DNA from 2 places in the Zoogloea sp. genome. Region 1 is predicted to be linked to the other one. Evidence: predicted binding sites of a transcription regulator. Region 1 holds the regulator's gene; the other holds the start of a gene.

Region 1 (3,389 bases):
GTAGGAGAGGATTTCCCGAACGTGGTGGATGACCTTCTCGCGGGTCTGGCGGCGGGCCCAGGCGAGCTCGGAGGAGCCGAGGATCTGCAGGCGGTCCGGGTGGATCAGGTTGAGGTGGCCGACCATGTCGGCAGGCCAGATACGGTCTTCCGAGACCGAAATGCGGGTCGCCAGGCTGCCGCAGATGTGGCGCAGCCGCAGGCGCTCCAGGTTGTCGTCAAACAGCCGGCTGACCGTCGTCTGACGCATGGCTGCCCCATTGGGCGAAAAGGGCATGGGCAGCCTGTGCATCGGCTGCGCTCATCAGTTGCTCGCGGAAATTGCGGTCGCTAAACATCTGGGCTAGCTCGGACAGCAGCTGGAGGTGGTGCTCGTTGGCCTGTTCGGGAACCAGCAGCACGAACAGCATCGAGACGGGGCGTCCGTCGGGGGCGTCGAAGGGGACAGGGTCGGCGAGGCGGATGAAGGCTCCCAGCGCTTCCTTGAGGCCCTTGATGCGGCCGTGGGGAATGGCGATGCCCTGGCCAAGGCCGGTGGAGCCGAGCTTCTCGCGGGCAAACAGGCTGTCAAAGACGGTGCTGCGGCCGATGCCGTGGTTGTTCTCGAACAGCAGGCCGGCTTGCTCGAAAGCACGCTTCTTGCTGCTCGCCTCGAGTCCGACGACCACATTGGTCGGCGGCAAAAGTTTGGCGATGAGGTTCATGCGAGGACTCTCCCGTGTGCGGAGCGGGCCGACACAGGTTGCCGGTGAAAGGCGATTCAGGAAGATCCGGAGGCGAGGGCCGCCGGGGCCGTTGTGTCAATTGGGGCGCATTATAGCCACAACGGTCCCGGGGAAAAGCGTATTACTTAGCGCCGGGAATCAGGACTCGGCGAGGTGCTGCTTCAGGGAGTCGTGACCGTGGTCGCTGGTCTTGTCCTTGTACTTCAGGACCTGACGGTCGAGCTTGTCGATCAGCCCGTCGATGGCTGCGTACATGTCGGCATCTTCGTTCTCGACGTAGATGTCCTTGCCGCGCACGTGCACGGTGACTTCGGCCTTCTGACGCAGCTTTTCCACCGAGAGGATCACGCCGACGCTGGTGACGTTGTCGAAGTGGCGGATTACGCGATCGAGCTTGGTCGTGACGTACTCGCGGATGGCCGGCGTAACTTCGACGTGATGCCCCGTGATGTTGAGGTTCATGGTTGCTACCTTTCTGTCAGATGGTTTTGCGCAGACTGACCGGCGGAATATCGAGGGACTCGCGGTATTTTGCAATTGTCCGACGTGCCACGACGATACCCTGCTGGCCCAACAACTCGGCAATCTTCGCGTCGGACAAGGGCTTCTTCTTGTCTTCCGCCCCCACGAGCTGGCGAATCAGCGCCCGAATCGCCGTCGAGGAAGCAGCCCCACCGCTGTCGGTGGCAACGTGACTGCCGAAAAAATACTTGAATTCGAAAATGCCCCGCGGCGTGGCCATGTACTTTTGGGTGGTCACTCGCGAAACGGTGGATTCGTGTAGATCCAGCTGTTCGGCAATTTCCCGCAGGGTAAGCGGACGCATTGCCACATCGCCATAATCGAAGAACTGGCGCTGGCGGTCAACGATCGCTTGCGAAACTCGCTGGATGGTGTCGAAACGCTGCTGCACGTTCTTGATCAGCCAGCGCGCTTCCTGCAGGTGGCTCGACAGGGAGCCGCTGGCGCCGCGGTTGTCGCGCAGGATCTGGGCGTACAGCTGGTTGATGCGCAGGCGCGGCATCGCATCCGGGTTGAGGCTGACGACCCAGTTGCTGCGCTGCTTGCGGACCACCACGTCGGGTACCACGTAGCGAGTATCGGCCTGGGAGAACTGGGCGCCGGGGCGCGGGTTGAGGCCGAGGATCAGGGCATGCGCCTCGCGCAGGGTGTCGTCGCTGCAGCGCAGTGCGCGCTTGATCTTCAGGAAGTCGCGGGCGGCCAACAGTTCGAGATGTTCGCTGACGATGGCGATGGCGAGGTCGCGGGCTTCGCTGGTGGGCAGGGTGTGCAGTTGCAGGGCCAGGCACTGGCCCACGTCTTGGGCGCCAATGCCGGCTGGGTCAAGGCTCTGGATCTGGCGGAGAGCGATCTTGAGGTCGTCGAGCTCGATTTCCAGTTCGGGCGGGAGCAGCGGCAGCAGATCGGCCAAGTCCTGGCTGAGGTAGCCGTCGTCGTCGAGTGCCTCGATGAGGAAACGCACCAGGGCCCGGTCCCGGTCGGACAGGGGCGTGAGAGCGACCTGGGCGTCGAGGTGGTCGCGCAGGGACGGCACGGCAGCCTGGAATTCCTGAAAGTCGGTCTCGTCGTCGTCGTCGCGTTGTCCGCCGCTGCCAGCCGCAGCCCATTCGCCAGCTTCGCCGCCGTTGTCGAAATCGTGATCCGGCTCGCGTTCCCGCTCAGCCTCGCGGGATTGCTCCTGCTCGCGTTCGTGGGCGGCCTCGCTGCCGGCCGGCGCCAGCGGGCCGGGTGCCTCGACGCGGCTCGAGCCGAGGTCACCCTCGGGCTCTTCCCGCTCGAGCATGGGGTTCTCCAGGAGGATCTTCTCGATCTCCTGGTTGAGTTCGAGGGTCGACAGCTGCAGCAGCTTGATGGATTGCTGCAGCTGGGGCGTCAGCGCGAGATGCTGGGAGAGTTTGAGCTGGAGGCTGGGCTTCATGAGTCGTATCGGGCCTCAGAGCCTGAAGTGCTCGCCAAGGTACACCTGGCGGACCTGTTCGTTATGAACGATCTCGTCCGGGCGGCCACTGGCCAGCACTTCGCCGGCGTTGATGATGAAGGCACGGTCGCAGATGCCAAGGGTTTCACGGACGTTGTGGTCGGTGATCAACACACCGATCCCCTTGTCCTTCAGGAAGCGGATGATCTTCTGGATGTCGATGACGGCGATCGGATCGACGCCGGCGAAGGGTTCATCCAGCAGGATCAGGCGTGGGTCAGTGGCCAGCGCGCGGGCGATTTCGCAGCGCCGGCGTTCGCCGCCGGACAGGGAGATCGCAGTGCTGTCGCGCAGGTGATCGATGCCCAGTTCGTTCAGCAGCTCGTCGAGGCGGCTGGCGATCTGCGGCTTGGAAAGGTTCTGCAGCTCAAGTACAGCCTGGATGTTCTCGGCTACCGTCAGCTTGCGGAAGACGCTCATCTCCTGCGGCAGGTAGGACAGCCCGAGGCGCGCGCGCTGGTGGATGGGCCGATGGGTCAGCACCTCGTCGTCGAGGGTGATCTCGCCGCCGTCGGCGGCCACCAGGCCGACGATCATGTAGAAGCAGGTGGTCTTGCCTGCGCCATTGGGGCCGAGCAAACCCACTACCTCGCCGCTGCCGACGTTGAAGGAAACGTCGTGAACGACCGTGCGGGCCTTGTACTTCTTGCGCAGGTTGCTGACTTT
Region 2 (3,389 bases), on a different contig from region 1:
TGCCAACCAGGAAGGCACCCACCAGGCCAGCGACGGCGGCATTGATGTGCACCACGGTACCGCCGGCGAAGTCGAGGGCCCCCTTCTGGAACAGGAAGCCGGCCGTCGCATTGGCGGCATCAGCCGCTTCAGCGGAGGTGTAGGCATCCGGACCCGCCCAGTACCAGACCATGTGGGCCATCGGCAGGTAGCTGAAGGTGAACCACAGGACGGAGAACAGCAGCACGGCGGAAAACTTGATGCGCTCAGCAAAGGCACCGAGGATCAGGGCCACGGTGATGGCGGCAAAGGCCCCCTGGAAAGCCACATAGATGAACTCGGAGATCACCACGCCCTTCGAGAAGGTGGCGGCCACGGAGTCCGGCGTGATGCCCTTCAGCAATACCTTGTCGAGACCACCGAAGAAGGCGCTGCCCTCGGTAAACGCTACGGAGTAGCCGTAAAGCACCCACAGCACGCTGATCAGGGAGAACACCGTGAACACCTGCAGCAGCACGGACAGCATGTTCTTGGCGCGGACCAGGCCACCGTAGAACAGAGCCAGGCCAGGAATGGACATCATGATGACGAGGGCGGTGGCGACGATCAGCCACGCGTTGTCGCCCTTGTTCGGTACCGGAGCCGGCGCGGCAGCAGCAGCTTCTGCCGGCTTGGCCTCGGCAGCGGCAGCCGGGGCTGCGGCCGGTGCTTCAGCAGGCTTGGCCGCAGCGCTGGCCTCGGCCGGGGCGGTCACCGCGGGGGCGGCAGTCGGCGCGGCCGGAGCGTCCTTGTCCTGGGCCAGCGCATGGCCCGCAAAACCGACCGTGAGGGTCGTCAGCAGGGCTGCGAAGAGTTTTTTCATGATGGGAAGCTCCCTTACAGCGCTTCGGCACCGGACTCGCCGGTACGAATGCGGATGGCTTGTTCGAGATCGAACACGAAGATCTTGCCGTCACCGATCTTGCCAGTGCTGGCGGATTTTTCGATCGCCTCGATGACCTGATCGAGGATCTCGGTCTTGACGGCGGCCTCGATCTTCACCTTCGGCAGGAAATCGACCACGTATTCCGCGCCGCGGTACAGCTCGGTGTGGCCCTTCTGACGGCCAAAGCCCTTGACCTCGGTTACCGTGATGCCTTGCACGCCGATGGCGGACAGGGCCTCACGCACTTCGTCCAGCTTGAAGGGCTTGATGATGGCAGTTACGAGTTTCATGGTTGGGTCCTCATGCAAGGCGACCCGAACGAGCCGCCGCGCGGTTACGGGGGGAAGTTAGAACGTACGGGTGATGGTCAGCTGCACGCGGTCCTTGCCCAGGTCCTTGCCGAAGGCGTTGGTGTAGAAGGCCTGGCTGGCGTTGGTGTTGATGTAGCTCAGGCCGACCACGACGCCGGCGATGTCCTTGGTCACGCCGAGCTTGTAATCGGTGTAGGAGGCGCCGCTGTTGTCACCGTGGATCTTCTGGCGACCCACGTGGCCGATCAGGTTAAGGCCCGGGCTCAGTTCGTAGGCGGCGGTCAGGTCAAGATAGCCGGAGTTTTTGGAGTCGGTCCAGCCGAACAGATCGCTGAAGGAATGCGAATACTTCAGGGTCAGGAAGGTCCAGGAACCGGCGATGTAGCCTTCAATGGTGTTCGGGTTGTTGCCGTAGCCGGACCCCGGGTAGAAGTACTGCAGCACGCCCACGTCGTAGCCGAAGTCGCCGACGGTGTTCTTGAAGCCGCCGTAGAAGTCCATCTCGATGCTGTTGCTGACGGTGGAGCTGCCGTCGGTCAGCCAGGACACGTTGGACGCCCAGGTGCCGGCGTACAGGCCGCTCGAATGCGCATAGTCGAAACCACCCTGAATCGCCGGTTTGCGGTTGGTCTGACCGATACCGCGGTAGATGTACTCCGACGCCAGCGTGACGTTGCTGGTGAAGGTGTGCTCGGGAGCGGGCGCCGCGTCGGCAGCGTTTGCCAGGGACGGCAGGGCGGCACAGGCTGCGAGCAAGGCGGAAGCGATAGCGGTCATGCGCATGATTGGATTCTCCTAGTAATAAAAGTTGGCCAACACAACTTAGCAACCATCATGCCAGATTTAAAAATACAATTATTTCAATGACTTGACATCAATAATCGAGCCTTGCTGCAGCGCAGAAAAAATTCAATCCGCACCACTTTGGGAGTACGCACCAATAGAGGGCGCCGTGTTGGTGCATGGTGCGCCGCAACCGTCGACGGGCTCCGGTGCTAAACTGGGTTACGACTTGGATTTATCCCCTTTCCTGTGAGGAACGCTGCCATGGCCAATCCCAAAATCCTCGATGAAATCGGTTCGAAGGTTTCCGAACTTCTCGCCAACAGCCCCGCCAAGGACCTTGAAAAGAACGCCCGCGCCCTGCTCGCCAGCGGTTTTTCCAGGCTCGACCTGGTAACGCGGGAGGAATTCGACCTGCAGAAGGAAACCCTCGCCCGCTACCGCGAAAAGCTGACCGAACTCGAACACCGGGTCGCCCAACTTGAGTCGGAACTGGCCTCGCGTCCGCCGGCAGAGGCGGGCTGAACCTCCTGCCGTTCCGACGGTCATTGCAAGGGCGCCCCGGCGCCCTTTTTCATGCCAGCCCAAGATCAATTACAAACACCCTTTCGCTTTCCCGGAGACATCCCTTGAAGAAGCTGCTCGCCCTGCTTGCCGTCGCCAGCGCCCCCGCCTTCGCTGCCCCCATCAGCTACACGATCGACTCCAACCACACCTACCCGCTGTTCGAGACCGACCACCTTGGCTTCTCGACCCAGCGCGGGCGCTTCAACAAGACCAGCGGCAAGATCGTCCTCGACAGCGCGGCCCGTCGCGGCTCGGTGGAAGTCACCATCGACGCGGCGTCCATCGACATGGGCTTCGCCAAATGGAACGAGAACATGCGCGGCGAGGGCTTCTTCAACACCGAGACCTATCCGACGATCAGCTTCAAGGCCGATCGCCTCACCTTCGACGGCGAGAAGCCGGTGTCGGCAGAGGGCAGCCTGACGCTGCTCGGCATCACTAAACCGCTGGTGCTTACTCTGTCCCGCTTCCACTGTGCCCCCCACCCGCTCAACAAGCGCGAAACCTGCGGCGCCGACATCACCGCCCGCCTGAAGCGTTCGGATTTCGGCATGACCAAGAACATCCCCTCGGTCAGCGACGAGGTGCGCCTGGTAATCTCGGTGGAAGCCTATCGCGAGCAACAATGACAATGCACTAAACCCAGCCACGCCTGGGCTAGACTGCCGGTTTATTCCAAAAAGATACGCCGTGAGTATAGCCCTCCTGACCAGCCGCGCCCTTGTCGGCCTGCAGGCCCCTGAAGTCACCGTCGAGGTACACCTGGCCAATGGCCTGCCGGCCTTCACGCTGGTCGGTCTCGCGGATGCGGAGGTCCGTGAGGC

The links. Region 1 encodes sigma-54, which starts transcription at its own class of promoters, with help from an activator protein. Its sites were predicted from a motif close to TGGCACGCTTNCTGCTNA; they were not measured.
Region 2: a site for sigma-54 is predicted at 2,038-2,055, ahead of ACE3RX_RS08320 (TorF family putative porin). Genes of this name have one in related genera too.

The regions. Positions count from the first base shown of each region.
Region 1 covers NZ_JAYSDK010000007.1:103,617-107,005, forward strand. Annotated here, with positions in the region: gene hprK (HPr(Ser) kinase/phosphatase) at 1-249, opposite strand, end outside; gene ptsN (PTS IIA-like nitrogen regulatory protein PtsN) at 218-703, opposite strand; gene hpf (ribosome hibernation-promoting factor, HPF/YfiA family) at 863-1,186, opposite strand; gene ACE3RX_RS06335 (RNA polymerase factor sigma-54) at 1,203-2,663, opposite strand; gene lptB (LPS export ABC transporter ATP-binding protein) at 2,679-3,389, opposite strand, start outside; gene recX (recombination regulator RecX) at 3,388-3,389, opposite strand, start outside.
Region 2 covers NZ_JAYSDK010000010.1:84,366-87,754, forward strand. Annotated here, with positions in the region: gene amt (ammonium transporter) at 1-841, opposite strand, end outside; gene glnK (P-II family nitrogen regulator) at 856-1,194, opposite strand; gene ACE3RX_RS08320 (TorF family putative porin) at 1,252-1,998, opposite strand; gene ACE3RX_RS08325 (accessory factor UbiK family protein) at 2,263-2,523, shown strand; gene ACE3RX_RS08330 (YceI family protein) at 2,628-3,194, shown strand; gene ACE3RX_RS08335 (YifB family Mg chelatase-like AAA ATPase) at 3,256-3,389, shown strand, end outside.